DNA from 2 places in the Cellulomonas sp. GTC20042 genome. Region 2 is predicted to be linked to the other one. Evidence: predicted binding sites of a transcription regulator. Region 2 holds the regulator's gene; the other holds the start of a gene.
What was found. Region 2 encodes HrcA, which represses chaperone genes, less so after heat shock. Its sites were predicted from a motif close to TTNGCACTCGNNNNNNNCGAGTGCNAA; they were not measured.
Positions count from the first base shown of each region.

Region 1 (14,202 bases), 1.8 Mb from region 2:
GGGCATCGGCACCACCACCCTGCGGGTGCACGGCAAGGCCGAGATCGACGCCGACGTGGAGTACGCCGTCTCGGAGGACCCGGTCGAGGCGATGAGCCTGCTGACCGCGGGCATCGTCACCGGCTCGGAGATCACCGTGGGGCGGGTGCCGATCGAGTTCATGGAGATCGAGCTCGCCACGCTGTCCGAGATGGGCCTGCGCTACACGCTGTCCGGCGAGTACACCGCCCGCAACGGCCGCACCCGCCTGGTCGACATCACCGTGCACCCCAGCGACCTGCACGCCCCGCTGGACAAGATCCACCCGATGCCGTTCCCCGGCCTGAACATCGACAACCTGCCGTTCTTCGCGGTGATCGCGGCCGGCGCCGAGGGCACCACCCTCGTGCACGACTGGGTGTACGAGGGCCGGGCGATCCACCTGACCGACCTGACCCGCCTCGGCGGCGACGTGCGGCTGCTGGACGCGCACCGGCTCCAGGTGACCGGCCCGACCCGCTGGTCCGGCGCCGAGGTGTCCTGCCCGCCGGCGCTGCGGCCCGCCGTCGTGATCCTGCTGGCGATGCTGGCCGCCAAGGGCACCAGCGTGCTGCGCGACGTGGACATCATCGCCCGCGGCTACGAGCAGCTCCAGGAGCGTCTGGTGCAGCTCGGCGCGCAGATCGAGACCTTCCGCGACTGAGGTCGCGCAGGACGACGACGGGGCCGGGTGCATCACGCACCCGGCCCCGTCGTCGTCCGTGCGGACGATCAGACGGTCCGCCTGATCAACGGACCGTGTAGTTCGGCGACTCGGAGATCATCTGCACGTCGTGCGGGTGCGACTCCTTGAGCCCCGCCGGGGTGATCCGCACGAAGCGGCCGCGGGCCTGGAGCTCCGGGACGGTGCGCGCACCGACGTAGAACATCGACTGGTGCAGGCCACCGACCAGCTGGTGCGCGACGGCCGCGAGCGGGCCGCGGTAGGGCACCTGGCCCTCGATGCCCTCGGTGATGATCTCGTCGTCGGACAGGTCGCCCTGGAAGTAGCGGTCCTTGGAGTACGACCGGCGGTCGCCGCGGGACTGCATGGCGCCGAGCGAGGCCATGCCCCGGTAGCGCTTGAACTGCTTGCCGTTGACGAACACCAGGTCGCCCGGGGACTCGTCGCAGCCGGCGATCAGGCCGCCGATCATCACCGAGTCCGCACCCGCGACCAGCGCCTTGGCGATGTCGCCGGAGTACTGCAGGCCGCCGTCCGCGATCACCGGCACCCCCGCGGGCTTCGCGGCGAGCGAGGCCTCGTACACGGCGGTGACCTGCGGGACGCCGACACCGGCCACCACACGGGTGGTGCAGATCGAGCCCGGGCCGACACCGACCTTGACCGCGTCCACGCCGGCCTCGACCAGCGCCTGCGAGCCCTCGCGGGTGGCGATGTTGCCGCCGATCACCTGCACGTGGCGGGTGGCGGGGTCGGACTTGATCCGGCGGACCATGTCGAGCATCAGGCGGGCGTGCCCGTTGGCGGTGTCCACGACCAGCGCGTCGACGCCGGCCTCGACCAGCGCGGTCACCCGGTCCCAGGCGTCCCCGAAGAAGCCGACCGCGGCACCGACGACCAGGCGCCCGCTCGCGTCCTTGGTGGCCAGCGGGTACTGCTCGGACTTCACGAAGTCCTTGACGGTGATCAGGCCCTGGAGACGGCCGTCGGCGTCGACCAGCGGCAGCTTCTCGACCTTGTGCTTGCCGAGCAGCGCGGCGGCGTCGTCGTTGGAGATGCCGACCGGACCGGTGATCAGCGGCATCGACGTCATGGTGTCGCGCACCTTGCGGGTGGCGAACTGCTCGCCGGGCACGAACCGCAGGTCGCGGTTGGTGATGATGCCGAGCAGGCGGCGGTCGTCGTCCACCACCGGCAGGCCGGAGACGCGGTACTTGGCGCACAGCGCGTCGAGCTCGGCGAGCGTCGCGTCCGGGCCGACGGTGACCGGGTCGGTGACCATGCCGGACTCGGAGCGCTTCACCAGGTCGACCTGGTGGGCCTGCGCCTCGATCGACAGGTTGCGGTGCAGGATGCCGATGCCGCCCTGCCGGGCCAGCGCGATGGCCATCCGGGACTCGGTGACGGTGTCCATCGCGGCCGAGACCAGCGGGATCGACAGGGAGATCTCACGCGTGAGCCGGGTCGTGGTGTCGACCTCGCTCGGGATGACGTCGGTCTCTCCGGGGAGGAGCAGGACGTCGTCGTAGGTGAGACCGATGAAGCCGAACGGGTCGGCGGGTGCGGAGGAGCCAGGGGTGCCCAGGTCGGTCATCTCCCGATGATACGGCGCGCGCAGGAGGGGCCCGAACCCGGTCCCCCCCGGACGGGGGACCTCCGTGACGCAGGTCTCGCGGGTCGGCCCCGCGGTCAGCGCGTCAGCGGATCAGGCCGCGCCGCAGACCGATCGCCACGGCCTGCGCACGGTCGGCGGCGCCGAGCTTGCGGAACAGCCGGCGGGCGTGCGTCTTGATCGTGTCCTCGGACAGGAACAGCTCCTGGCCGATCTGCGCGTTGGACCGGCCGTTGCTCATGCCCACCAGCACCTCGACCTCGCGCTTGGTCAGCGAGACCTCGTCGCGGCCGGTGCTCTGCACGGGCAGCTCGGCGCGGGTGGCGACCGGCACCGGGCCGGTGTGCGCCTGGCCGTTCAGCGCGACGACCTCGGCCGGAGCCGGGGCGCCGGACGGCAGGGCCGGGCTGGCCAGGATGTGCGCGGCGACGGCGGCGAGCTCGGCCCGGCCGACGTCGGGGGCCAGGTAGCCGCGGGCGCCGAGCGCGATGGCACGGTCCAGGGCGATCTCGTCCCCCGGCACCGCGAGCATCACGATCGTGGACTGCGAGGGCACGGCACGCAGCCGACGGATCGCCTCGACCGGGCCTGGCGACGGCAGGTGCGCGTCCAGCAGCACGATCGTCGGCGGCACCCGCCGGGCGAGGGTGATGAGCTCGTCGACCGACCCCGCCGCACGCACCGGCGCCAGTGAGGGCACGCCGAGCGCCGTCAGGACGATGCGCTCACGCACCGCCGTCGATCCGTGGCACACCACGACGCCCGCCATCGACCTCCGCCTCTCGCCTGCTTCGATACCGGATCCTTCCAGCGGAACCGGCACTCTTTACTATCGGCCGGAAAGCGCCTGACGTTAGCCGCGCACACCCGGCAGATCGGCGACGACCGCCAGCACCTCGTGCAGCAGCCCCGCGAAGGTGCGCACCCGGTGCACCTGGTGGCCGAGCGGCACCGCGGAGGCGGCGGCGTCCGGCACCATCACGTACACCGGCAGGTCGGGACGGCCCTCGGCCAGCGCGGCCACCATGTCCAGATCGGGCGCGGGCACCTCGCTGGTGAGGACCACCGCCGAGGGGCTGGTCATGGTCGCGATCTCCAGCAGCCGGTGCCTCCCGGTGGGGCCGGCCACCACCCGCGCGTCGACCCCGGCGTCGGCCAGCGCACCGGCCAGCACGTGCAGCGCCAGCGGGCGCGGCTCCCCCGGCGCGGCCAGCATCAGCACGATCCGGCGGCGGGACGGGTGACGCGGCACGTGGTCGGCCCGGTCGCGGAGCACCGCGAGCGCCGTGGCGACCACCAGCGCGTCCGGCTCGTCGCCGGGGCGGGCGAGCACGGTGCGGGCCGCGATGCCGGCGCGGGCCGGGACCACCAGGGCGGACCACCAGGCCGACAGGTCGCTGTCGGCGGGCAGGGCGAGCAGCCGGCGCACCTCGGCGGCGTCGCCGCGCAGGGCCGCGTCGATCACGGCGGTCGGGGTGGCGGGGACGGCGGGGGCCGCCGCGGGGAACGGGACGGTGCCGTCGTCGTCCGCGCGCGGGTCCTGCGCGGGCTGCGGGTCGGGCACGGCGGTGAGGTGCCGCACCGGGCGGACCACCTCGGGCAGCGCGGAGAGCGCGGTGGTGCGAGCGACCCGGGCGGCCTCGGCGGGTGCGACCCCGTCCAGGGTGAGCGCGCGCATGGCCATCAGCCGGGCGAGGTCGGCGCCGGAGTACCGGCGGTGCGCACCGGCGGCGTGCTCGGAGGGGCCCAGACCGTAGCGGCGGTCCCAGGTGCGCAGGGTCGCGGGTGCCACGCCGAGCCGGCCGGCGACCGCCGCCACCGTGAGGGTGGGGCCGTCGGGTCCGTCGGCGGTGTCGGCCACCGACTCATCGGGGCGCACCGGGTCGACAGCGGGGTCGGCCGGCATCGCGGCCCGGCCGTCGCCGTCCGCACCCCGTCCGCCCCGCACGCTCCTGCCGTCGCTCTCCTGCATCGTGCTCGTCTCGTCCTCGTGCCGTGTCCCCCCGGCCCTGGGCAGATCGTGCCAAGGATCTGGCGCGGTTTCCAGCGGGCGCACGGGGGTCGTGCCGAGCAGATCCGGGAGAACCGCGCCAGCCCCCCACAACGATCGATCCACCCGACCACGCCACATCCTGCGACGACACGGTCTTGAACAACTTCTGGCGCGGTTGTACTGTCTCGGACATCGCCGGTCGCACCGGCCCGTGGGCTCGCCCCTGCGGGACAGGCGCTGCGGGCGGGCGATCGACGACTGCACAACCCCAGCAGGAGGAACGACATGGCTGAGATCTCGCGTCTCCCCGGCCCCGTGATGGAGCTGTGGGAGTGGCAGTACCAGGGCGCGTGCCGTGACGCCGACGACACCCTGTTCTTCCACCCGGAGGGCGAGCGCGGAGCCGCCCGCCGGCGCCGCGCCGAGGCGGCTAAGGCGATCTGCGCGACCTGCCCGGTGATCGACGCCTGCCGCGAGCAGTCGCTGGCGGTCCGCGAGCCCTACGGGGTCTGGGGCGGCCTGTCGGAGGACGAGCGCGCCGCCGTGCTGGCCGAGCGCGCCGCCGCCAGCGCGGTCTGACCCACCCGGCCGCGCAGGAGCGCCGGCCCGCACGACCAGGCGGCGGCCCCGCGGTGCGATACCGCAGGGCCGCCGCCTTCGTGCTGCCTGCCCCGCGCCGAGGGATGCACGCACGACGAAGGCCCCCACCGTTCGCCGGTGGGGGCCTTCGTCGTCAGCGGCAGGAGCCGCCGGGTGTCACTTGGTGACGACCGCCAGGATGTCGCGGGCGGAGAGGATCAGGTACTCCTCGCCGTCGTACTTGACCTCGGTGCCGCCGTACTTGCTGTAGATGACCTTGTCACCGACGACCACGTCGAGCGGGACGCGGTTGCCGTTGTCGTCGATGCGACCCGGGCCCACGGCCAGGACCTCGCCCTCCTGGGGCTTCTCCTTGGCGCTGTCCGGGAGAACCAGACCGGACGCGGTCGTCTGCTCCGCCTCGAGCGTCTTGACGACGATGCGGTCCTCGAGCGGCTTGATGGAGACCGACACAGCGGACCTCCCCTTCGCGTGTGAGTGCTGCCAGATGTCTGCGGTCGCTCCGCGGTGACCACCGTCGTCGCGGGTGCCGGCGGTCGTGCGGGGCGTTGGCACTCTCGCGGGGAGAGTGCCGACATCAACTCTAGGAACCCGTTAGCACTCGGTCAAGGCGAGTGCCAACGACGCTCACGACGGGTACCCGTCGGCCCACCCCGGCGTGCGAGGATCGCCGCATGGACTCCGCCGGCCTCGCGAAGCTGCTCAGCCCCGACGGCTGGGCGCTGCTGTCAGCCCTGCCGCCCTACGACGAGCAGCAGGCCATGGCCCTGTCCGAGCGGCTGCGCCGGGACGGCTTCGACGCCGACCTGGTGGCCGCCGCGCTCACCCAGTCGCGGCTGCGCGCCAAGGCGCACGACAAGCTCGGCGAGTTCGCCGACGGCATGCTCTTCACCCCCGCGGGCCTGGAGCAGGCCACCCGCCTGGTGGTCGCCGCGCACCACGCCCGCCGCTACGTCGCCGCCGGCGTCACCCACGTGGCCGACCTCACCAGCGGCCTGGGCGCCGACGCGATGGCGATGGCCGGCATGGGGCTGCGGGTGCTCGCGGTCGACGCCGACGAGACCACCGCCGCGCTGGCCACGGTCAACCTGCGGCACTTCCCCGAGGCCGTCGTGCGGCACGGCGACGGCCTGGCGGTCGACCTCGTGGCCGAGGGCGTCGACGGCGTCTACGCCGACCCGGCCCGACGCACCTCCGGCGGCAGCCGCGTCTTCGACCCCGCCGCCTACGCCCCGCCGCTGGACTCCGTGCTCGCCGTCCGCGAGCGCGTCCCGGCCCTCGGCCTCAAGCTCGGCCCCGGCGTCCCGCACTCCGCCCTGCCCGAGGACGCCGAGGCGCAGTGGGTCTCCGTCGACGGCGACGTCGTCGAGCTCGGCCTCTGGTTCGGCCCGCTGGCCCCCGACGGCCCCGGCCGCAGCGCGCTGCTGCTCACCTCCCTCGGCGGCAGCAGCGTCGTGCGGCGCCACGCCGGCGAGGACCCCGAGCCGCCGCAGGTCGGCCCGGTCGGCGCCTACCTGTACGAGCCGGACGGTGCTGTGATCCGTGCCGGGCTGGTCGCCGAGGTCGCCGCCGAGGTGCGCGGTCGGCTGCTGGACCGCACGATCGCCTACGTGACCTCCGACGCGCTGCAACCCACCCCGCACGCCACGGTGTACCGGGTGCTCGACACGCTGCCCTTCGGCCTCAAGCGGCTGCGCGCCTACCTGCGCGAGCGGGATGTCGGTTCGATCACCATCAAGAAGCGCGGCACCGCCGTCGTCCCGGAGCAGCTGCGCCGCCAGCTCGACCTGCGCGGCTCGCAGCCGGCGACGATCGTGCTCACCCGGGTGGCCGGCCAGCAGCAGGTGCTGCTGGTCGAGCACGTGGGGCAGCTCGGATGACCACCCCGGCACGACTCGACTTCGCGCCGTCCGCGCGATCGTCCGTCGGGATCGAGTGGGAGCTCGCCCTGGTCGACGCCGACTCCGGCGACCTGCGGCAGGTCGCGCAGACCGTGCTGGACGCGGTCCGGCCCGCCGACGGCGGCGAGCACCCGGCGATCCGGCAGGAGCTGCTGCTCAACACGGTCGAGGTGGTCTCCGGTGTGTGCCGCACGGTCGGGGAGGCCGGTGCCGACCTCCAGCGCGCCGTGGACGAGGTGCGCACCGTCACCGACCCGCTGCGCGTCGAGCTCATGTGCGCCGGCACCCACCCGTTCGCCCGCTGGGCGCAGCAGAAGGTCACCGACAAGCAGCGCTACGCCACGCTGATCGACCGCACGCAGTGGTGGGGCCGGCAGATGCTGATCTACGGGGTGCACGTGCACGTCGGGATCGAGGACCGCGACAAGGTGCTGCCGATCTCCCGCGCGCTGATCACCACCTTCGCGCACCTGCAGTCCCTGTCGGCGTCCAGCCCGTTCTGGGGCGGCAAGGACACCGGCTACGCCTCCAACCGCGCGCTGATGTTCCAGCAGCTGCCGACCGCCGGGCTGCCGTTCGCCTTCGACCGCTGGGAGCAGCTCGAGGCCTACGTCGGCGACATGCTGCACACCGGCGTGATCGACGCCTTCGACGAGGTGCGCTGGGACGTGCGCCCCTCCCCGCGCTTCGGCACGATCGAGACCCGGATCTGCGACGGCTCCCCCACCCTGCTCGAGGTGACCGCCCTCGCCGCGCTGACGCACTGCCTGGTCGAGCACTTCTCCACCCTGCTCGACCGGGGCGAGACCCTGCCGACGGTGCCGCCGTGGTTCGCGCAGGAGAACAAGTGGCGCTCGGCGCGCTACGGCATGGACGCGATCATCATCACCAACGCCGCCGGGGACGAGGAGCTGGTCACCGATGCCGTCAGCCGGCTGCTGGTCGACCTGGAGCCGGTGGCCGAGCGGCTCGGCTGCACGGCGGAGCTGGACTCCGTGCGGGTGATCCTGCGCAAGGGCGCCTCGTACCAGCGTCAGCGCGCCGTCGCCCGCCGTCACGCCGGCGAGCTGGACGCCGTGGTGGCGTCCCTCGTCGCCGAGATGCGCGCCGGCCGACCCCTCTAGGCCCTCGCGGTCAGCGCCAGTCGGCGGGCCAGTCGGGCTCGACCTCCCAGGACAGGCTCGCCACGACGGCTGCGCCGAGCCGCTCGCGCTCGGCGTGGTCGCGCCGCGTCATCACAGTGACCAGGAACGCCCAGCCCAGGCGGTCCAGGTGCCACTCGGTGATCATCCAGCCGTTCTGGTGGCCCAGGCCGTTCACCACCACCGGGCCGGGGGCGAGCAGGTGCTCCTGCGGCGGGCCGACCGGCGCCCAGCCCCGCCACCGGCCCCGGCCTGCGGGCTCCCGCCCGGGGCGCTCGGCAGCGGCACCGGTGGCCGCGACCGGCCCGAGCACCCGGAGCTGGAGCACGCCGTGCTCCCCCAGCGCGACCTCCCGGACCAGGGCGGTCGCCTCCTCGTGGGGCGGGCGCGCACCGTGCGGGGTGCCGGGCAGCCAGGCCGTGAACCCCGGTCGCCCGGTCGGCGCGGCGGGCACGGAGACACGGGTGGCGGCTGCACCGGTGGCCGGCGGCACCGGGACGCTCACGGTGACCGGGGTGCGCTGCCACCCGGCGACCGGGACGGCCCGGTCGACCGGCGCCGGCCGACCGACGGCGCGGCGCAGCCCTCCGAGCACCGTCGGCGCGAGCAGCACGCCGAGCGGGATCGCCAGCACCAGCAGCCACTCCACGCCGGTCACCGTAGCGGTCCCGGACCGCCCGAGGACCTCAGACCGTGACGACGTCCATCGGCATGGTGGAGTCCACCGGGATCGTGAAGTCCGAGGCCGGCAGGCCGCGCCGGACCACCGCGGCGCCCAGGGCGGCGATCATCGCGCCGTTGTCGGTGCAGTAGCGGATCGGCGGGATGCGCAGATCGATCCCGGCCTCCGCGCACCGCTGCGCCGCCATCTCGCGCAGCTGCGAGTTCGCGGAGAACCCGCCGCCGACCACCAGCGTGGACACGTCGTGCCGCCGGCAGGCCGCGATCGTCTTGGCGGTGAGCACGTCGGCGACGGCGGTGGCGAAGGAGGCGGACACGTCCTCCAGCGGGATCGGCTGCCCGGCGTCCTGCCGGGCCTCCACCCAGCGGGCCACCGCGGTCTTGAGCCCGGAGAAGGAGAAGTCGTCGGCGTGCTTCTCCTGGTCCTTGGCGGCCGTGAGCCCGCGCGGGAACCGGATCGCGGTGGGGTCGCCCTCGCGCGCCAGCCGGTCGATGTGCGGGCCGCCGGGGTAGGGCAGGCCGAGCAGGCGGCCGACCTTGTCGAAGGCCTCGCCGGCGGCGTCGTCCAGCGTGGAGCCGAGCTCGTGCACACCGGTGACGATGTCGTCCACCAGCAGCAGGCTGGAGTGCCCGCCGGACACGACCAGCGCCATCACCCGGTCCGGGAACAGCCCGTCGACCAGCTCGTCCACCGCCGCGTGCCCGATCACGTGGTTGACCCCGTACAGCGGCACGTCCAGGCCGTAGGCCAGCGCCTTCGCGGCGGCGGTGCCGACGGTCAGCGAGCCGACCAGGCCGGGCCCCGCGGTGACGGCCACCGCGTCGATGTCCCGCAGGGTCACCCCCGCGGTCTCCAGCGCGCGGTCGAGCGTGGGGATCATCGCCTCGAGGTGAGCGCGCGACGCGATCTCGGGGATGATCCCGCCGAAGCGCGCGTGCTCCTCCATCGAGGAGGCCACGGTGTCGACCAGCAGCTCGCTGCGGTCGGCGTGGGCACGGACCAGCGCGACGCCGGTCTCGTCGCAGGACGTCTCGATCCCCAGGACCAGCGGTGCGTCGGGCATGGGGCCAGGATAGGTCGTCGGTGCCCGGTCGGCCGCCTCGGGACCGGCCCGTGAGCAGCCCGGCGGGCCCGGTGTGACATGGTTCACTGAGGCAACGGGAATCGCCGGGAGTCGTTGCGGATTCAACGAGTTATGAGCATCGACACCGCACCGTCCACCGCCCCGGTCGCGACCCGCGTCCCGGACGAGATCACGGACCTCGTGTTCCGCCAGGCCCGCACGGTCAACACCTTCGCCGACGGCGAGGTCACCGACGAGCAGATCCGCGCCGTGTGGGACGTGGTGCGCTGGGGGCCGACCGCCCTCAACTCGCTGCCGCTCCGGCTGCTGCTCGTCCGCTCCCCCGAGGCCCGTGCGCGCGTCGTCGCCCACCTCGGCGAGGGCAACAAGGCCAAGACCGAGCGCGCCCCGCTGACCCTCGTGCTCGCGGCCGACCTCGACTTCCACGAGAACCTGCCGCGTCTGGCCCCGCACATGACCGGTGCCCGCGAGAACTTCGCGCAGAACGTCGACACCCGCGCGCGGATGTCCCGCGACAACGCCTTCCTCCAGGCCGGCTACCTGATCGTCGGCCTGCGCGCCGCCGGGCTGCACGTCGGACCGATGACCGGCTTCGACAACGCGGGCCTGGACGCCGAGCTGTTCGCCGGCTCCCCGTGGCGCTCGATCATCGTCGCGAACGTCGGCACCGCCCCCGCGGACATCGACGGCTTCCCGATGCCGGCCTCGCACCCGCGCCAGGGCCGCCTCGACTTCGAGGACGTCGCCCGCACGGTGTGAGCCCCTGCGGCCCTCCTCGACCGCCCGTCCCCCGCGCAGCCCGCGGGTGGCGGGCGGTCGTGCGTGCGGAGTTCGTGTTCAGCCGGGGAGCAGGGACAGGCGCATCGTCCAGGCGTCCACGTTCTCCGGCTGGTAGTAGCCCTTGCGCCGGCCGAACCGCTCGAAGCCCGCGCGCTCGTACAGCCGCAGCGCCGGCTCGTTGTCCACCCGCACCTCCAGCAGCACCGACTCCGCCCGCAGACCGCGCGCGTGCTCCAGCAACGCGTCCAGCAGCAGCCGGCCGACGCCCCGGCCCTGCGCGGAGGTGCGCGTGCCGATCGTCATCACCTGGCCGTCGTAGCCGTCGAACCACAGCCCCGCGTAGCCGACCAGCTCACCGGCGGCGTCCACCGCGCCGACGTACCAGCGCCCCGGCCCGGCGATCTCCTCCGCCAGCGACGCCCGCGACCACGCCCCCGCGCCGAACAGCTCGTGCTCCATCGCGACCAGGTCGTCCAGGTCGCCGGGCACCAGCGGACGCAGCGTGTGGTCCGTCATCCGACCAGCGGGCGCGGGGTCGGCGGCACCGCGTCCGGCCGGCGCAGGTACAGCGGCTCGGTGCCCAGGTCGTCGGCCGACGCCCCGGAGGCCAGGCGCGCCAGCGCCACCCGGGCCAGGTCGGCGGGGTCCAGGGTCGCGACGTCGTGGGTCGCCGGCAGCAGGTCCGGGTAGAGCGCCGTGCCCGCACCGACCACGACCAGACCGTCCAGCCCGCGCTCCGCGACCACCGCCGGGGTGTCGACGCCCGGGCCGGCCACGGTCTCGATCCCGCCGTCCACCGCGCGGTAGCGGGCCCAGTAGACCTCCTTGCGCCGGGCGTCCGTGGCCACCAGCACCTCCTGACCGGCGGCGACGTCCCCGGCGGTCACCGTGGCCAGCGCCAGCGCGTCCAGCGAGGAGACCCCGTGCACCGGCACCCCCAGCGCGAGCGCCAGCGTGCGGGCGGTCACCAGCCCCACCCGCAGGCCGGTGAACGGCGCCGGCCCCGTGCCCACGACCACCGCCGTCAGCTCGCCGCGCGCGACGCCCGCCTCGGTGAGCACCTGGTCGACCAGCGGGGTCAGCAGCTCGGCGTGCCGGCGCTGCTCCCCGGTCGACCGGGTGGTGAGGGTGCGGCCGTCGTCCGCCACCACGGCGGCGGAGGCGGCGGACGAGGTGTCGAGCGCGAGGACGGGCACCGGTGGGTTCCTCTCGGGGGGGGTTCTGGGGTCGTGCGCGGGCGGGCCGTGCGGCCGGGGTGGGGCAGGTCAGGCCGTGGGCAGCGGGATGCCGCGCCAGCGGTCGCCCCGGGCGCGCACGGTGAGGCGGCGCACGCCGGCCGAGGCGTCCTCGGCGTCGGGGTCGGGACCGTCGGGGTCGGGGTCGCCGGGGCCGGGGTCGCCGGGCAGGTCGGCGGCGGAGCCGCGGGGGCGGTGCAGGGCGATCTCCAGCCGGTCCTCGGCCAGCGCCTCGACCAGGCCCTCGCCCCACTCGACCACGGTCACCGACTCGTCGAGGGACGTGTCCAGGTCGAGCGCGTCCACCTCGTCCAGCGAGCCGAGCCGGTACGCGTCCACGTGCACCAGCCACGGCGCGGGCGACCCGTCGGCGGTGCGGGTCTCCGGCAGCGGCGGGTGCACGCGGGCGATCGTGAACGTCGGCGACGCCACCGCCCCGCGCACGCCGAGCCCGGTGCCGATCCCCTGCGTCAGGGTGGTCTTGCCCGCCCCGAGATCGCCGGTCAGCACCACCAGGTCGCCGGCCCGCAGCAGCGCCGCGAGCGCCGCCCCGTACCCGCGCGTCGCCTCGGCGTCGGCCAGCTCGACCGTCACCTCGGTCACCGCGCCGTCCGTGGTCCGCTCGTCCACCTGCTCCTCCGTCCGCCCGGTCACCGGGCCTGCCCGTCCGTCATGCTCGTCGCCGCCGCCGGGACCACGTCGTTCACGTGCACCCGCGGCACGCGCGCACCCAGCCGGGTCACGATCTCGTAGCTGATCGTCCCCGCCACGTCCGCCCAGTCCTGCGCCGTGGGCCCGCCGTCGGCACCGTCGCCGAACAGCACCACGCGGTCACCGGCCTGCTCGGTCGCCTCGGGCCCGAGGTCCACCATGATCTGGTCCATGCACACCCGTCCGGCGATCGCGAGCCGTCGCCCGCCCACCGCGAGCGGCGCACCGGGAGCGCCGTCCACCCCGGAGGCGTGCCGCGGCACCCCGTCGGCGTAGCCCAGCGGCACCACACCGACCGTGGTCGGCCCCGGTGTCACGTAGTGGTGCGCGTAGGAGACGCCGTGCCCGGCGGGCAGCCGCTTCACGGTGGCGAGCTCCGCCTCGACGGTCATCGCCGGACGCAGGCCGAACCGCTCCGGGGCGCCGAGCTGCGGCACCGGGTTCAGCCCGTACAGCGCCAGCCCCGGGCGCACCAGGTCGAGGTGCAGCGCCGGGTCGGTCAGCGTCGAGGCCGAGGCCGCGATGTGCCGCACCTCGAACCGCGCCCCGCGCGCCTCGGCGTCGGCGGCCGCCGCCCGCAGCACGTCGCCCTGCGCATGCAGCGTCGGGTGACCGGGCTCGTCGGCGAAGGCCAGGTGCGACCAGATCCCCACCAGCCGGATCGCGCCCTCGGCCTCCAGGCGCAGCGCGGCGTCGACCACCGCGGGCAGCACGTCCGGGGTCAGCCCGTTGCGGCCCAGGCCGGTGTCCACCTTGAGGTGCACCCGCGCGGTCCGCCCGGTGGCGCGCGCGGCGGCGGCCACCTCGTCCAGCGCCCAGGGCGCCGCCACCGACAGGTCGATGTCCGCCGCCACGGCCTCCGCGAGCGGCGCGCCCGGCGCGTACAGCCAGGTCAGCACGCGGGCCGTGATCCCCCCGGCGCGCAGCGCCAGCGCCTCGGTCATCTGCGCCGTGCCGAGCCAGGTCGCCCCACCCTCGACGGCCGCACGGGCCACCGGCAGCAGCCCGTGCCCATAGGCGTCCGCCTTCACCACGGCCATCACCTGCGCGGTCGGCGCGAGGTCGACCAGGGTCCGCGCGTTCGAGCGGATGGCACCGAGGTCCACGATCGCGCGGGCGGGGAAGCGGCTCACCGGGCCAGTCTCCCACCGTCGTCGTCCGGACCGCCGGTCGGGGCCGGGTGCTGGACGGTGACGTCGGGCACGGCGCCCCCGCGGTCGTCGGGCACGGCGGGCTCCCGCACCACCCGGTCCGCGCGATCCCGGGTGCGCGCGACGAGGTCGGCGTTGCGCTGGTCCGGGCCGGCCACCCACGCCCGCGCCGCCGCCGGTGCCTTGCCGAACCGCACGTGCCGCCGCACCAGCCGGTCGATCCGCACGTCCTCCGGCAGGTCGACGTACCAGCAGGCGTCCAGCAGGTCGCGCACCGGCCCGAAGCCGTGCTGGGTCAGCAGCAGGTAGTTCCCCTCGGTGATCACCAGCGGCACCTCCGCCGGCACCGGCACCGCGCCGGTCACCCCGTGCCGCAGGTCGCGGCGGTACTCCGGGGCGTAGACCGTCTCGCCGGGCACGGCGGCGCGCAGCCGACGCAGCAGCGCCACGTAGCCCGCGGCGTCGAAGGTGTCCGGCGCACCCTTGCGGTCCGCACGCCCCAGACGTTCCAGCTCCGCCTGCGCGAGGTGGAACCCGTCCATCGGCACCACCACGCACCGACCGGGGAACGCCGCGAGCACCTGCGCGGACAGCGTCGACTTGCCGGC
Region 1 covers NZ_AP043678.1:889,684-903,885, reverse strand. Annotated here, with positions in the region: gene ACZ5HG_RS04270 (helix-turn-helix domain-containing protein) at 1-682, shown strand, start outside; gene guaB (IMP dehydrogenase) at 768-2,297, opposite strand; gene ACZ5HG_RS04260 (LuxR C-terminal-related transcriptional regulator) at 2,401-3,084, opposite strand; gene ACZ5HG_RS04255 (MerR family transcriptional regulator) at 3,169-4,287, opposite strand; gene ACZ5HG_RS04250 (WhiB family transcriptional regulator) at 4,594-4,887, shown strand; gene groES (co-chaperone GroES) at 5,065-5,361, opposite strand; gene ACZ5HG_RS04240 (THUMP-like domain-containing protein) at 5,583-6,788, shown strand; gene ACZ5HG_RS04235 (glutamate--cysteine ligase) at 6,785-7,933, shown strand; gene ACZ5HG_RS04230 (hypothetical protein) at 7,944-8,600, opposite strand; gene tsaD (tRNA (adenosine(37)-N6)-threonylcarbamoyltransferase complex transferase subunit TsaD) at 8,638-9,696, opposite strand; gene ACZ5HG_RS04220 (malonic semialdehyde reductase) at 9,829-10,476, shown strand; gene rimI (ribosomal protein S18-alanine N-acetyltransferase) at 10,555-11,013, opposite strand; gene tsaB (tRNA (adenosine(37)-N6)-threonylcarbamoyltransferase complex dimerization subunit type 1 TsaB) at 11,010-11,693, opposite strand; gene tsaE (tRNA (adenosine(37)-N6)-threonylcarbamoyltransferase complex ATPase subunit type 1 TsaE) at 11,763-12,335, opposite strand; gene alr (alanine racemase) at 12,383-13,576, opposite strand; gene ACZ5HG_RS04195 (nucleoside/nucleotide kinase family protein) at 13,573-14,202, opposite strand, start outside.
Region 1: a site for HrcA is predicted at 5,503-5,529, ahead of groES (co-chaperone GroES). Genes of this name have one in related genera too.

Region 2 (14,202 bases):
GGAGACGCTGCGCAGCCCGGCGCTGCGGGACACGCTGGCGGAGTTCCTGTCCGACACGCCGACCACCGCCGTCCCCGAGGAGGTCGCGGCGCTGGCCGCCGATGCCGCGCGCGGGCTGGAGCCGGCAGAGGCGGCGCTCGCGGTGTGCCACGGGGTGCGGGCGCAGATGGAGTACGTGCCGGGGGTGACCGAGGTGCACACGCCGGCCGCGGACGCCTGGGCGGCCCGCAAGGGGGTCTGCCAGGACGTCGCGCACCTCGCGGCCGGCGCCCTGCGGTCGATCGGCCTGCCGGCGCGCTACGTCTCGGGCTACCTGAATCCCGGAGGGGACGTGGGCAGCACGGTCACGGGGGAGTCGCACGCCTGGGTGGAGTGGTGGGCCGGGGAGTGGACCGCCTACGACCCGACCAACCGTGTGCCGGTCGGCGAGCACCACGTGGTGCTGGGCCGGGGGCGCTCCTACGAGGACGTGCCGCCGCTGCGCGGGATCTTCGCCGGGGCGGGCACCCGGTCGCTGGACGTGCAGGTGCGGATCACCCGGGAGGCGTGAGCGCGGGCGCGCTCAGGGAGCTGGGCGCGCTCAGGGGGTCAGCGCCCGCGCCAGGGCCGCGTCCAGGTCGGCCCGGGCACCGGTGACGGTCAGGGCGGGGTCGTCGGCGTCGGCCCGGCCCCACAGCAGCAGCGCCAGCGTGCGCGCGTCCCCGGCGACCTCGACCGCCACGGCGCCGTCGGGCCCCAGCACCCAGGTCGTCCGGGCGTCGGTCGCCACGATCCGCACCGGCCGTTCGATCGCCGCGATCCGGCCGAGGCGCACCTGACGCGGGGCCATCACGGTCAGCACCTCGTCCACCGTGTCCGCCCACAGCGCCGGGTCGTCCACCGGGTGCGGCACGTCGAGGGCCGTGGCGAGGTCGTGCAGGTGGACCAGGGTCTCGTGCAGCTGCCGGCGGTGCCAGAACGACGCGGGCCCGGGGCCGTCCAGCGTGATCGCGGGGGCCTCCGGGCCGATGTCGTGCAGCGTGGCCCGCAGCGCAGCGGCCTGCTCCCGGTAGAACGCGCGCAGGGCGGCGGGATCCCGGGGCTCGGCGGGGTCCTGGTCGTCGCGCTCGATCCCGCGGGCCATCGCGGCGGCCCAGCGGTGCACGCCGCCGAGGTGCAGGGCGAGATCGGTGACCGTCCACGGCGCGCAGGCGGCGACCGGGGTGTCGAGGTCGGCGGCGTCGAGCAGCGCGGCGAAGGCGTCCTGGGCGTCGGCCAGCCGGTCCAGCAGGACGATGGTGGGTCCCACGGATCGGGGATCGGGCGTCGGCATGGGACGATGGTGCCAGTCCGACCCTGCGAAACCGAGGGAGCACGTGTCCCCGATCCCGAGCGCCGCCCAGTCCCAGCGCATCGCCCCCGCGGCGACCCCGCCGGAGCTGCTGCGCAACTTCTGCATCATCGCGCACATCGACCACGGCAAGTCCACGCTCGCCGACCGGATGCTCCAGCTCACCGGCGTGGTCGACTCGCGGGCGATGCGTGCCCAGTACCTCGACCGGATGGACATCGAGCGCGAGCGCGGCATCACGATCAAGTCGCAGGCCGTGCGCATGCCGTGGGAGCTCGACGGGACCCCGTTCGCGCTCAACATGATCGACACCCCCGGGCACGTCGACTTCACCTACGAGGTGTCCCGCTCGCTGGCCGCCTGCGAGGGTGCCGTGCTGCTGGTCGACGCCGCGCAGGGCATCGAGGCGCAGACGCTGGCGAACCTGTACCTGGCGCTGGAGAACGACCTGGCGATCATCCCGGTGCTGAACAAGATCGACCTGCCGGCGGCGCAGCCGGAGAAGTACGCCGAGGAGCTGGCCGGCCTGATCGGTGGCGACCCGGCGGACTGCCTCAAGGTGTCCGGCAAGACCGGCGAGGGCGTCGAGGCGCTGCTGGACCGGATCGTGCAGCTGGTGCCGGCGCCGGTCGGTGACGCGGACGCCCCGGCGCGCGCGATGATCTTCGACTCGGTGTACGACACCTACCGCGGCGTGGTCACCTACGTGCGGGTCAAGGACGGCAACCTCAACCCGCGCGAGCGGATCGCGATGATGTCCACCCGTGCCACGCACGAGCTGCTGGAGATCGGCGTGATCTCCCCGGAGCCGGTGCCGACCAAGGGCCTGGGCGTCGGCGAGGTGGGCTACCTGATCACCGGCGTGAAGGACGTGCGCCAGTCCAAGGTGGGCGACACCGTCACCAACGCGAGCAAGCCGGCCTCCGAGGCGCTGGGCGGGTACTCCGACCCCAAGCCGATGGTGTTCTCCGGCCTGTACCCGATCGACGGATCCGACTACCCGGCGCTGCGGGACGCGCTGGACAAGCTCAAGCTGAACGACGCCGCGCTGAACTACGAGCCGGAGACCTCGGTGGCGCTCGGCTTCGGCTTCCGCGTCGGCTTCCTCGGCCTGCTGCACCTGGAGATCATCCGCGAGCGGCTGGAGCGCGAGTTCGGGCTGGACCTGATCTCGACCGCCCCGAACGTGGTCTACAACGTGACGATGGAGGACCGCTCCGAGGTCGTCGTGACCAACCCGAGCGAGTTCCCCGGCGGCAAGATCCGCGACGTGCGCGAGCCGATCGTCAAGTCGACGATCCTGGCGCCGAGCGAGTTCATCGGCGCGATCATGGAGCTCTGCCAGGGCAAGCGCGGCGACCTGCTGGGCATGGACTACCTGTCCGAGGACCGGGTCGAGATGCGGTACACCCTGCCGCTGGCCGAGATCGTGTTCGACTTCTTCGACCAGCTGAAGTCACGCACCCGTGGCTACGCGAGCCTGGACTACGAGCCCGTGGGCGAGCAGAGCGCCGACCTGGTGAAGGTCGACATCCTGCTCCAGGGCGAGCAGGTGGACGCGTTCAGCTCGATCGTGCACAAGGACAAGGCCTACGCCTACGGCGTGATGATGGCGTCCAAGCTCAAGGACCTCATCCCGCGCCAGCAGTTCGAGGTGCCGATCCAGGCGGCCGTGGGCAGCCGGGTGATCGCCCGCGAGACGATCCGCGCGATGCGCAAGGACGTGCTGGCCAAGTGCTACGGCGGTGACATCACCCGCAAGCGCAAGCTGCTGGAGAAGCAGAAGGAGGGCAAGAAGCGCATGAAGACGATCGGTCGGGTCGACGTGCCGCAGGAGGCCTTCATCGCGGCGCTGTCGTCGGACGCGGCGGCCCCGAAGGACGCCAAGGACGCGAAGAAGAAGTGAGCCCCTCGCTGCCCGAGGGCGACGAGGCGCCGCTGGACGGTGCCCTGCCGGCGTCGGTCCGTGCGGGTGCCGAGGATCGCGGCTTCGGCGTGTACCTGCACGTGCCGTTCTGCACGGTGCGCTGCGGGTACTGCGACTTCAACACCTACACGGCGACCGAGCTCGGCGGGGGCGCCAGCCAGGCGTCCTACGCGTCGACGGCGCTGGGGGAGATCGCCCTGGGCGCCCGGGTGCTGGCCGAGGCCGGGCTGCCGGCGCGACCGGTGCAGACGGTGTTCGTGGGCGGCGGCACCCCGACGGTGCTGCCCGCCGACGACCTGGCCCGGATGCTCGACGGGGTGCGCGACGCGTGGGGGCTGGCGCCGGACGCCGAGGTGACCACCGAGGCGAACCCCGACTCGGTGACCCCGGAGTCGCTGGCGGCGCTGGCCCGCGCGGGCTTCACGCGGGTGTCCTTCGGCATGCAGTCCGCGGTGCCGCACGTGCTGGCGACCCTGGAGCGCACCCACGACCCGCGCCGGATCCCGGACGTGGTCGCCTGGGCGCGGGACGCCGGGCTGGCCGTCTCGCTGGACCTGATCTACGGCACGCCGGGGGAGTCGCTGGACGACTGGCGCACCTCCGTGGAGACCGCGCTGGCCACCGGCGTGGACCACGTGTCCGCCTACGCGCTGGTGGTCGAGGCCGGGACCAAGATGGCGGTGCAGGTGCGCCGGGGCGAGCTCACGCTGCCCGACGAGGACGACCAGGCCGCCAAGTACGAGCTGGTGGACGACCTGCTCACTGAGGCCGGCCTGGGCTGGTACGAGGTGAGCAACTGGGCGCGCACCCCCGCCGACGCCTGCCGGCACAACCTGGCCTACTGGCGCGGCGACGACTGGTGGGGCGTCGGACCCGGCGCGCACAGCCACGTCGGCGGCCTGCGCTGGTGGAACGTCAAGCACCCCCGCGCCTACGCGGCGCGCGTCGAGGCCGGGCAGAGCCCCGCCGCCGGGCGCGAGACGATCGACGCGGAGATCGCCCGGCTGGAGCGCGTGATGCTCGCCGTGCGGCTGCGCGAGGGGCTGCCGGTCGACGACCTGTCCGAGCGGGGGCGCGGCGCGGTCGCCGCCCTGGTCGCGGACGGTCTGGTGGACGGGCGTGCGGCGCTCGGACGCGGCGACGTGGACGGGCGGCGGGTGCTGCTGACCCGGCGCGGGCGGCTGCTCGCGGACGCCGTGGTGCGGGCGCTCGCGGACTGATCGGGGCGCCCGAGGGCCGGTTCGCCGTGCGGACCGGCCCGCGATCCGCCATGCTCGTCCCGCTCCGTTCGCGGCGCAGGCACCGGGGAGGGTCTGACCGGGGACTTTGTCCGGTTCATCCCGATGCGTGACATGTGCTCGGACACGGCCCGCGATCCTTGACATGCAGGTCCGAGGTTCGGTTCGCTGTCGCGACGGACGAACGACGTCCGCAACAGGGAGGCATCCAGATGACCGAGAACCCGGGGACCACCCCGCCGAGCGGTGACGAGCCGTCGACGCCCGCCGCCGGCCAGCCCACGCCGCCTCCGGCAGCCCCGCAGCCGGGCGCGTACCCGCCGCCCGCCGCCCCGGGCTACGGACCGGCCGCCGGCGGCTACCCGCCCCCGCCCGCCGACCCCTACGGCCAGCAGCCGCCGGCGCAGCCCTACGGCGCGCAGCAGCCCTACGCCGAGCAGCCCCCGGGCGCGCCCTACGCGCAGCCCTACGCCCAGCAGCCGCAGCAGCCCTACGGCGCGACCGGCCCCACCGCCGGCGTCGGCGAGGCGTTCAACTACGGCTGGACCAAGTTCACGCAGAACGTCGGCCCGCTGATCCTCGGCGTGCTCGCGTACGTCGTGGTGATCGGCGTGATCGCCGGCGTCTTCTTCGCGATCCTCACCGCGACCGCAGCCGCCAGCGTGGACCAGTACGGCAACGTCCGCGGCGGCTTCGGCGCCCTCGGCGGGTTCACCGGCCTGCTGTTCTTCGCCGTGATCGCCCTGCTCGGCGTCTTCATGCAGGCGGGCGTCATCCGCGCCACCCTGGAGATCGTCAACGGCCGCCGCGTCGAGTTCGCCACGTTCTTCAAGTTCGACGACTTCGGCAAGGTGATCCTCGCGGCGCTGCTCGTCGGCGTCGGCACCGGCATCGGCTACCTGCTGCTCTGGGTGCCGGGCATCGTGTTCGCGTTCTTCGCGCAGTTCACGCTGTACTTCGTGATCGACAAGGGCCTCGCCCCGGTCGACGCCCTCAAGGCGAGCTTCGCGCTGGTCAACCGGAACCTCGGCACCGTGGTGCTGCTGTTCCTCGGCGTCTACGTGGCCCAGGCGATCGGCTCGTTCCTGTGCGGCGTCGGCGTGCTGGTGGCGATCCCGGTCGGCCTGATCGCGACGGCGTTCATGTACCGCCGGCTGCAGAACGAGCCGGTCGCGGCCTGACCGCTGCCGGGCACGCGCGAGGGGCGTCACCCGATCCCGGGTGGCGCCCCTCGCGCGTGCCCGGCTCAGGGGGCCGTGACGAAGTCGATCAGCTCCTCGACCCGGCCGAGCAGCGAGGGCTCCAGGTCGGCGTAGGAGCGCACGCTGCGCAGGATCCGCTGCCAGGCCCGTGCCACGTCGGCCTGCTCCTCGGCGGGCCAGCCGAGCTCGCGCAGGATGCCGCGCTTCCACTCGGTGCCGCGCTCGATCGTCGGCCACGCCGACAGGCCTACCCGTGCCGGGCGCACCGCCTGCCACACGTCCACGTAGGGGTGGCCGAGCACCAGCACCGTGCCGGCCGGCACCCGCCGCAGCGCGTCGTCGGCGATCCGCTGCTCCTTCGAACCCGGTACCAGGTGGTCCACCAGCACGCCGACCTTGCGGCCGGGGCCGGGGGAGAAGTCGCGCAGCGCGTCGACCAGGTTGTCCACGCCGTCCAGCAGCTCGACCACCACGCCCTCGCCGCGCAGGTCGTCGCCCCAGACCTTCTCGACCAGCTCGGCGTCGTGCTTGCCCTCGACCCAGATCCGGCTGCCCCGGGCCACCCGCGCGCGCTGCTCGGGCGCGGCGATCGACCCCGAAGCCGTCCGCCTCGGCCCCGTCGGCGCGGCGGCGCGCACCGGCACCAGCTCCACCGGCTCCCCGTCCACCCAGAAGCCGGGGCCGAGCCGGAAGGTGCGCGTGGCGCCCTTGCGGTCCTCGAGCACGACGACGTGCTCGCCGCCGGACTTCTCCACCCGCACGATCGCGCCGACCCAGCCGGTGGTCACCTCCTCGACCACCAGTCCGCGCTCGGCGGGCTGCTGGCGGGAGGTCGGTCGGCGGTGGGGCCGGGACGACCCGGCGGACAGCACATCGGTCCCGTATCGGTCCATCACCGGGGCAGCGTAGGTGCCGATGACGGCGGGGCGTGGTAGGACACGTCGGTGACATCCACCCCCGCAGCCCTTCCTGCGCGACCGGTCGACCCGCTGCGCTGGCGCGCGCTCGGCGTCTGCCTGGCCGTCGGCTTCATCACCATGCTCGACGTCTCGATCGTCAACGTCGCGCTGCCCTCGATCGAGCGCAGCCTGGAGGCCGGGCCGAGCCAGCTCCAGCTCGTCGTCGCCGGCTACACCCTCGCCTTCGGCCTGGTGCTGGTGCCCGCCGGACGGCTCGGTGACGCCAAGGGGCGCCGGGTGCTGTTCCTCGTCGGCCTGCTCGGCTTCGCGCTGACCAGCCTGGCCGCCGGGCTGGCGCCCTCCGACGAGTTCCTGGCCGTCGCGCGCCTGCTCCAGGGTGCCAGCGCCGGCCTGCTCAACCCGCAGGTGGTCGGCACGATCCAGCAGCTGTTCACCGGGTGGGAGCGCGGCAAGGCCTTCGGATGGTTCGGCGCGACGATCGGCGTCTCCACCGCGATCGGCCCGCTGCTCGGCGGGATCATCCTGCAGATCGCCGGGCCGGAGAACGGCTGGCGGTGGGTGTTCTTCGTCAACGTGCCGGTGATCGCGGTGGTGCTGCCGCTCGCCCTGCGCTGGCTGCCGCGACGGGCGCCCGCCACCGGCCCGGGTGCGCCCACCCGCCTCGACGTGCCCGGCCTCGCGCTGGTCGCGCTGACCGCCACGGCGGTGATGATCCCCTTCGTCACCACCACCGGCGGCTCCGACGACCCCCGGCGCTGGTGGTGGCTGGCGGCCGGTCTCGCGCTGGGCGTGATCACGGTGCTCTGGGAGCGGGGCTACCAGCGGCGCACCGGTGCGGCGGTGCTCGACCCGCGGGTGATCGGCGACCCGTCCTTCCGCAACGGCGCGCTGCTCGGCATGGCGTACTTCGCCGGGTTCACGTCCGTGTTCCTGGTGGTCACCCTCTACCTCCAGCAGATCGCCGGGTTCTCCGCGTTGCAGGCCGGTCTGGTCGGCATGCCGTTCGCCATCGCCTCGGCGGTGGCCGCGCAGCAGTCCGGCCGGCTGGTGGCCACCCGGGGGCGCACGCTCGTGGTGGTGGGGCTGGTGCTGGTGGTGCTCGGGCTGGTCGGCACCGACGTGGCGATCCGGCTGGTGGATGCGCCGGCGGTCGGCTGGGTGGTGGCCGCGACGCAGATGGTCGCGGGTGCCGGCAGCGGCCTGGTGATCTCGCCCAACCAGACGCTGACGCTGGCGCACGTGCCGGTGGAGCGGGCCGGGGTGGCGGGGTCGATGCTCCAGGTCGGTCAGCGGATCGGCTCGGCGCTCGGCGTCGCGCTGGTGCTGTCCACCTACTACTCGGCGCTCAGCGGGGGCGCGGCGGGCGGGACCGCCGCCGGGCGGGCGCTGCTGATCACGATCACCCTGGTGCTGATCGCGCTCGTGGTGGCCGTGGTGGACGCCACCCAGCGCCGTCGCGGCACCCTCGGTTCGCCGAGCGCGGACGCGGCAGGGCGCGGGCCGGGCGCCCCCGGACGACCCGCGTAGGATTGGCACTCGGAACATCCGAGTGCTACCCGATCGCCGGAGGTGGACGATGAGCGAGGACCGCAGGCTGGACGTCCTGCGCGCGATCGTGGAGGACTACGTCGCCACCCGTGAGCCGGTCGGCTCCCGCGCGCTGGTCGAGCGGCACTCCCTCGGCGTCTCGCCCGCGACGATCCGCAACGACATGGCGGCGCTGGAGGAGAGCGGCTACATCGTGCAGCCGCACACCTCCGCCGGACGCGTGCCGACCGACACCGGCTACCGGCTGTTCGTGGACCGTCTGGCGACGATCAAGCCGCTGTCGGCCCCCGAGCGCCGCGCGATCGAGACCTTCATGGAGGACGCGGTCGACCTGGACGACGTGGTGGACCGCTCGGTCCGGCTGCTCGCGCAGCTCACGCACCAGGTCGCCGTCGTGCAGTACCCCTCGCTGCGGCGCACCGCCCTGCGGCACGTCGAGCTGGTCCCGGTCGGCGACCGGCACCTGCTGGTCGTGATCATCACCGACCACGGCCGTGTCGAGCAGCGCACCCTGGAGCTCGCGCAGACCCTCGACCCGGTGGTGGTCGCCCGGCTGCGCACCCGGCTCAACGTCGCCGCCGTCGGGCGCCGGCTGGCCGAGCTCGACTCCGTGCTCGCCGACCTCGCCGACGACTTCGCCCCCGCCGACGCCCCCCTGGTGCGCGCGGTGGTCGGCGTGGTCGAGGACACCCTGGCGGGGGAGAGCGAGGAGCGTGTCGTCGTCGCCGGGGCCGCCAACCTGGTCCGCGGCAGCGGCGCCGACTTCGCCCGCACGCTGAGCCCGGTGCTCGAGGCGCTGGAGGAGCAGGTGGTGCTGCTGCGGCTGCTGACCGACATGGCCGCCGACGACACCGCCGTGGCGGTGCGGATCGGCCGCGAGACCCAGCACGAGGGGCTGCTCGAGACGTCCTTCGTCACCACCGGCTACGGCGGCCCGGGAGAGGGTGGGTCCGCGGTCGCGCGGATCGGCTCGGTCGGACCGCTGCGGATGGACTACCCCGGCACGATCGCGGCGGTGCGGGCCGTCGCGCGGTACCTCTCCCGGATCCTCGCCGGGTGAGCGCCGCAGACCGCGCCCCCACCGGCGCGCCGACCCGCACGACGGACCCCACCAGCGCAGGAAGTGACGAGTGAGCGACTACTACGAGATCCTCGGCGTGCAGCGCGACGCCACCCCGGAGCAGATCAAGAAGGCCTACCGCCGCCTGGCCCGTGAGCTGCACCCGGACGTCGCCGGTGCCGAGGCCGGCTCCGAGGAGAAGTTCAAGGACGTCTCGCGCGCCTACGAGGTGCTGTCCAACCCGGAGAAGCGCCGGATGTACGACCTCGGCGCCGACCCCTCGTCGCCCGGCGGCGGCATGGGCGGCGGCTTCGGCTTCCAGGACATCTTCGAGACCTTCTTCGGCGGGGCCGGTGCCGGTGCGCAGCGCGGCCCGATCCCGCGCGCCCGGCGGGGGCAGGACGCGCTGGTCCGGCTCGACCTCGACCTCGCGGAGGCGACCTTCGGCACCCACCGGCAGGTGCCGGTCGACACCGCCGTGGTCTGCCCGACCTGCTCCGGCACCTGCTGCCGCCCCGGCACCTCCCCGCGCACCTGCGAGGTCTGCGCCGGCCGCGGCACCGTGCAGCGCGTCGCCCGCTCCTTCCTCGGCCAGGTGATGACCACCCAGCCGTGCGCCGCCTGCCACGGCTTCGGCACCACGATCCCGGAGCCGTGCACCGAGTGCGCCGGCGAGGGCCGCGTGCGCTCCCGCCGCACCCTGGAGGTCGACGTCCCGGCGGGCGTGGACACCGGCACCCGGATCAAGCTCACCGCGCAGGGCGAGGTGGGCCCGGCCGGCGGCCCCGCGGGCGACATCTACCTCGAGGTGCGCGAGCGCCGGCACGACACGTTCATGCGCGAGGGCGACGACCTGCACTGCACCCTCGAGGTGCCGATGACCGCAGCTGCCCTGGGCACCGTGCTCACCCTGGACACCCTGGACGGCCCGCGCGACGTCGACCTGCGTCCCGGCACGCAGCCCGCCCAGGTGGTCACGCTGAAGAACCTCGGCGTCGGCCACCTGCACGGCGGCGGACGCGGCGACCTGCACGTGCACGTCGACGTCCAGGTGCCCACCGGCCTGGACGAGGAGCAGACCGAGCTGCTCCAGCGCCTCGCGAGCCTGCGCGACGAGGAGCGCCCGGAGGCCCGCCTGACCGCCGCCAGCCAGGGCGTCTTCGCCAAGCTGCGCGACAAGCTCGCGGGCCGGTGAGCCGGTGACCGCTCCGGTCTTCCTCAGCGAGCCCGGCACCCTGGACGGGCTCGCGCCCGGCGGGACGTTCTTGCTCGGCGGCACCGAGGGCCGGCACGCCGGCGTGGTGCAGCGGCGCGCGCCCGGCGAGCGGGTGGACGTCGTGGACGGCGCCGGCACCCGCCTGGTCGGCGAGGTCGCCGAGGTCGGCCCGGACGGCGTGCACCTGCGGGTGGCCGAGATCGTGGTCGAGCCGGTCGGCAGCCCGCGCCTGGTGCTGGTGCAGGCGCTCGCCAAGGGCGACCGGGACGAGATGGCGATCGAGGCGGCCACCGAGGTCGGCGCGGACGAGGTCGTGCCCTGGCAGGCCGAGCGCTCGATCGTGGTGTGGCGCGGCGACCGTGCCGCCAAGAGCCGGGCCCGCTGGCTCGGCACCGTGCGGACCGCGGCCAAGCAGTCCCGGCGCGCCCACGTGCCCGAGGTCGCGGTGGCGGTCGACCACGGGGCCCTGCTGCGCCGGGTGCGCGCCACCGTCGAGGGCGGCGGCGCGGTGCTGGTGCTGCACGAGGAGGCCACCGAGCCGCTGGGTGACGTGGCGCTGCCCGCAGGCGGGGACCTGCTGGTCGTCGTCGGGCCGGAGGGCGGGATCTCCGAGCGGGAGACCGCGGGGATGATCGAGGCCGGGGCCGTGGCGGTCCGGCTGGGCCCGCACGTGCTGCGCACGTCGACCGCGGGGCCGGTCGCGCTGGCCCTGCTCGCCCAGCGCCTCGGCCGGTGGACCTGAGCAGTGTGATCTGGGCCATAGGGCTCATGCCGCGCGGGGGTCGGCGGATCTAGCGTCGAAGGGACAGCAAAGGCGCTCTCCCAGGGACCGACCGTGAGCATGCACAGGGTTCGTACCAGCACCGACGTCCACAGCACGACCGTCCGCCGACCCGTCGGCGGGCGCCCCGGCACGGCGGGATCACCGCCCGGCCTGGACCGGCGACGGCCCCGCGCGACCGGACCGCTGGCGGGGCTGCTCGGCCTGGTGGTGCTGACCCTCGCGGGCTGCGCCTCCTCCGGGAGCACGTCCGCCGACGCGGCCGGCGAGAGCGGCCTGCACGGCGGCGAGGCGAGCCTGGCGCTGCCGGACCTCGGTCAGGTGACCGTGATGGGCGGGGTGTCCGGGCGGGCGCTGCTCGGCGTCGGCCTGCTGGTCTGCGTGCTGGGCCTCGCGTTCGGCGCCGGCACGTACATACAGCTGCGCAGGCTGCCGGTGCACACCGCCATGCGGGAGATCTCCGAGCTGATCTACTCCACCTGCCGCACGTACCTGGTGCAGCAGGGGCGGTTCCTCATGCTGCTGTGGGTGTTCATCGCGGCGGTGATCGTCGTGTACTACCGGGTGCTGGTCGGCTTCGGCTGGGGCCGGGTGGCGACGATCATCGGGTTCAGCCTGCTCGGCATGGCCGGCTCCTACGCGGTGGCGTGGTTCGGCATCCGGGTCAACACCTTCGCGAACTCGCGCACGGCCTTCGCCTCGCTGGAGGGCAAGCCGCTGCCGGTGCACCGGATCCCGATGAAGTCCGGCATGTCGATCGGCATGGTGCTGATCAGCCTCGAGCTGCTGATGATGCTGGTGATCCTGCTGTTCCTGCCCGCCGACGTGGCGGGGGCGTGCTTCATCGGCTTCGCGGTCGGCGAGTCCCTCGGCGCGTCGGCGCTGCGGATCGCCGGCGGCATCTTCACCAAGATCGCGGACATCGGCGCGGACCTGATGAAGATCGTGTTCAAGATCAAGGAGGACGACGCCCGCAACCCCGGTGTGATCGCGGACTGCACCGGTGACAACGCGGGCGACTCGGTGGGCCCGAGCGCGGACGGCTTCGAGACCTACGGCGTGACCGGCGTGGCCCTGGTGACCTTCGTGCTGCTGGCCGTCGACAGCCCTGCCGTGCAGGCGACCCTGCTGGTCTGGCTGTTCGTGGTGCGCGCGGTCATGGTCATCGCCTCCGCGCTGTCCTTCCTGGCGAACGACGCGTGGACGCGTCGCCGGTACGCGCACGCCGAGCGGATGGACTTCGAGAAGCCGCTGTCCTCGCTGGTGTGGCTGACCTCCGCGGTGAGCATCGCCTTCACCTACGTGACCACCTGGGCGGTGCTCGGGCACATGGAGGGCGACGGGGCCGGGCTGTGGTGGAAGGTCGCGACGATCATCTCCTGCGGCACGCTGGCCGGTGCGCTGATCCCCGAGCTGGTCAAGGTGTTCACCTCCACCAGCAGCCGGCACGTGCGCGAGGTCGTCACGTCCTCGCGCGAGGGCGGGCCCTCGCTGAACATCCTGTCCGGGCTGGTGGCGGGCAACTTCTCCGCGTACTGGCTGGGCATGACGATCGTCGCGCTGATGGGCGGGGCGTACCTGATCGCGGAGCAGGGGCTCGACCAGCTCATGGTGGCGCCGGCGGTGTTCGCCTTCGGGCTGGTCGCGTTCGGCTTCCTCGGCATGGGACCGGTGACGATCGCGGTCGACTCCTACGGCCCGGTCACCGACAACGCGCAGAGCGTCTACGAGCTGTCCCTGGTCGAGGAGCAGGAGGGGGCCGCCGAGCAGATCGCCGCCGAGCACGGGTTCACGCCGCAGTGGGAGACCGCCAAGCGGATGCTCGAGGAGAACGACGGCGCGGGCAACACCTTCAAGGCCACCGCCAAGCCGGTGCTGATCGGGACCGCCGTCGTCGGGGCCACGACCATGATCTTCTCGATCATCGTGGGCCTCACCGCCGGTCTGACGACGGGGCTGGAGAACCTGTCGCTGCTGCACCCGCCGTTCCTGCTCGGCCTGATCACCGGCGGCGCGATCATCTTCTGGTTCACCGGCGCCTCGATCCAGGCCGTCACCACCGGCGCGTACCGGGCGGTCGAGTTCATCCGCACCACGATCCGGCTGGACGGCAGCACCCGCGCCAGCGAGGCCGACTCCCGCAAGGTCGTCGAGATCTGCACCCAGTACGCCCAGCAGGGCATGCTGACGATGTTCCTCGCGGTGTTCTTCGCGACCCTGTCCTTCGCGTTCGTGGAGCCGTTCTTCTTCATCGGCTACCTGGTGTCGATCGCGGTGTTCGGGCTCTACCAGGCGATCTTCATGGCGAACGCCGGCGGGGCGTGGGACAACGCCAAGAAGGTGGTCGAGGTCGACCTGCACGCCAAGGGCACCGCCCTGCACGACGCGACGATCGTCGGCGACACCGTGGGCGACCCGTACAAGGACACCTCCTCGGTGGCGCTCAACCCGGTGATCAAGTTCACCACCCTGTTCGGGCTGCTGGCCGTGGAGCTGGCGGTCAGCCTGACCGACCAGGGGCGCGGCACGCTGGTGACGGTGCTCGCGGCGGTGTTCTTCGTGATCTCGGCGTTCTTCGTGCACCGGTCGTTCTACGGCATGCGGATCCGCACCGCCGAGGCCGACGACCCGGCCGTGCTGGAGGACCCGGCGCCGGAGCCGGCGCTGGACGACGCGCCCGCCACCGCGCCCGGTCGGGTGCTCGCGGGCGGCCTGCCGACCCCCTCGGCCGGCGCCGAGGACGGCGCGAACGACGCCGCGCGCTCGGCCGATCGGGAGGCGACCCCGGCCGACGGCCGCTGACACGTCGACGTCCCGGACCGGTCACCCGCCGAGGTGCCCGGTCCGGGACGTCCGGACGGTGAGGTGAGGACGATGAAGGTCGCGGTGAAGCACGACGCGGTGCTGGTCGACGCCGAGGGCGTCGTCACCGGCCACGACGCGGGGGCCACGCTGGTCCGGCGCCTGCTGCGGGTGTTCC
Region 2 covers NZ_AP043678.1:2,715,080-2,729,281, reverse strand. Annotated here, with positions in the region: gene ACZ5HG_RS12645 (transglutaminase family protein) at 1-550, shown strand, start outside; gene ACZ5HG_RS12640 (maleylpyruvate isomerase family mycothiol-dependent enzyme) at 581-1,312, opposite strand; gene lepA (translation elongation factor 4) at 1,356-3,236, shown strand; gene hemW (radical SAM family heme chaperone HemW) at 3,233-4,477, shown strand; gene ACZ5HG_RS12625 (DUF2189 domain-containing protein) at 4,708-5,676, shown strand; gene ACZ5HG_RS12620 (DUF3097 domain-containing protein) at 5,742-6,590, opposite strand; gene ACZ5HG_RS12615 (MFS transporter) at 6,642-8,144, shown strand; gene hrcA (heat-inducible transcriptional repressor HrcA) at 8,194-9,225, shown strand; gene dnaJ (molecular chaperone DnaJ) at 9,296-10,420, shown strand; gene ACZ5HG_RS12600 (16S rRNA (uracil(1498)-N(3))-methyltransferase) at 10,425-11,183, shown strand; gene ACZ5HG_RS12595 (sodium-translocating pyrophosphatase) at 11,283-14,024, shown strand; gene ACZ5HG_RS12590 (glycosyltransferase family 1 protein) at 14,097-14,202, shown strand, end outside.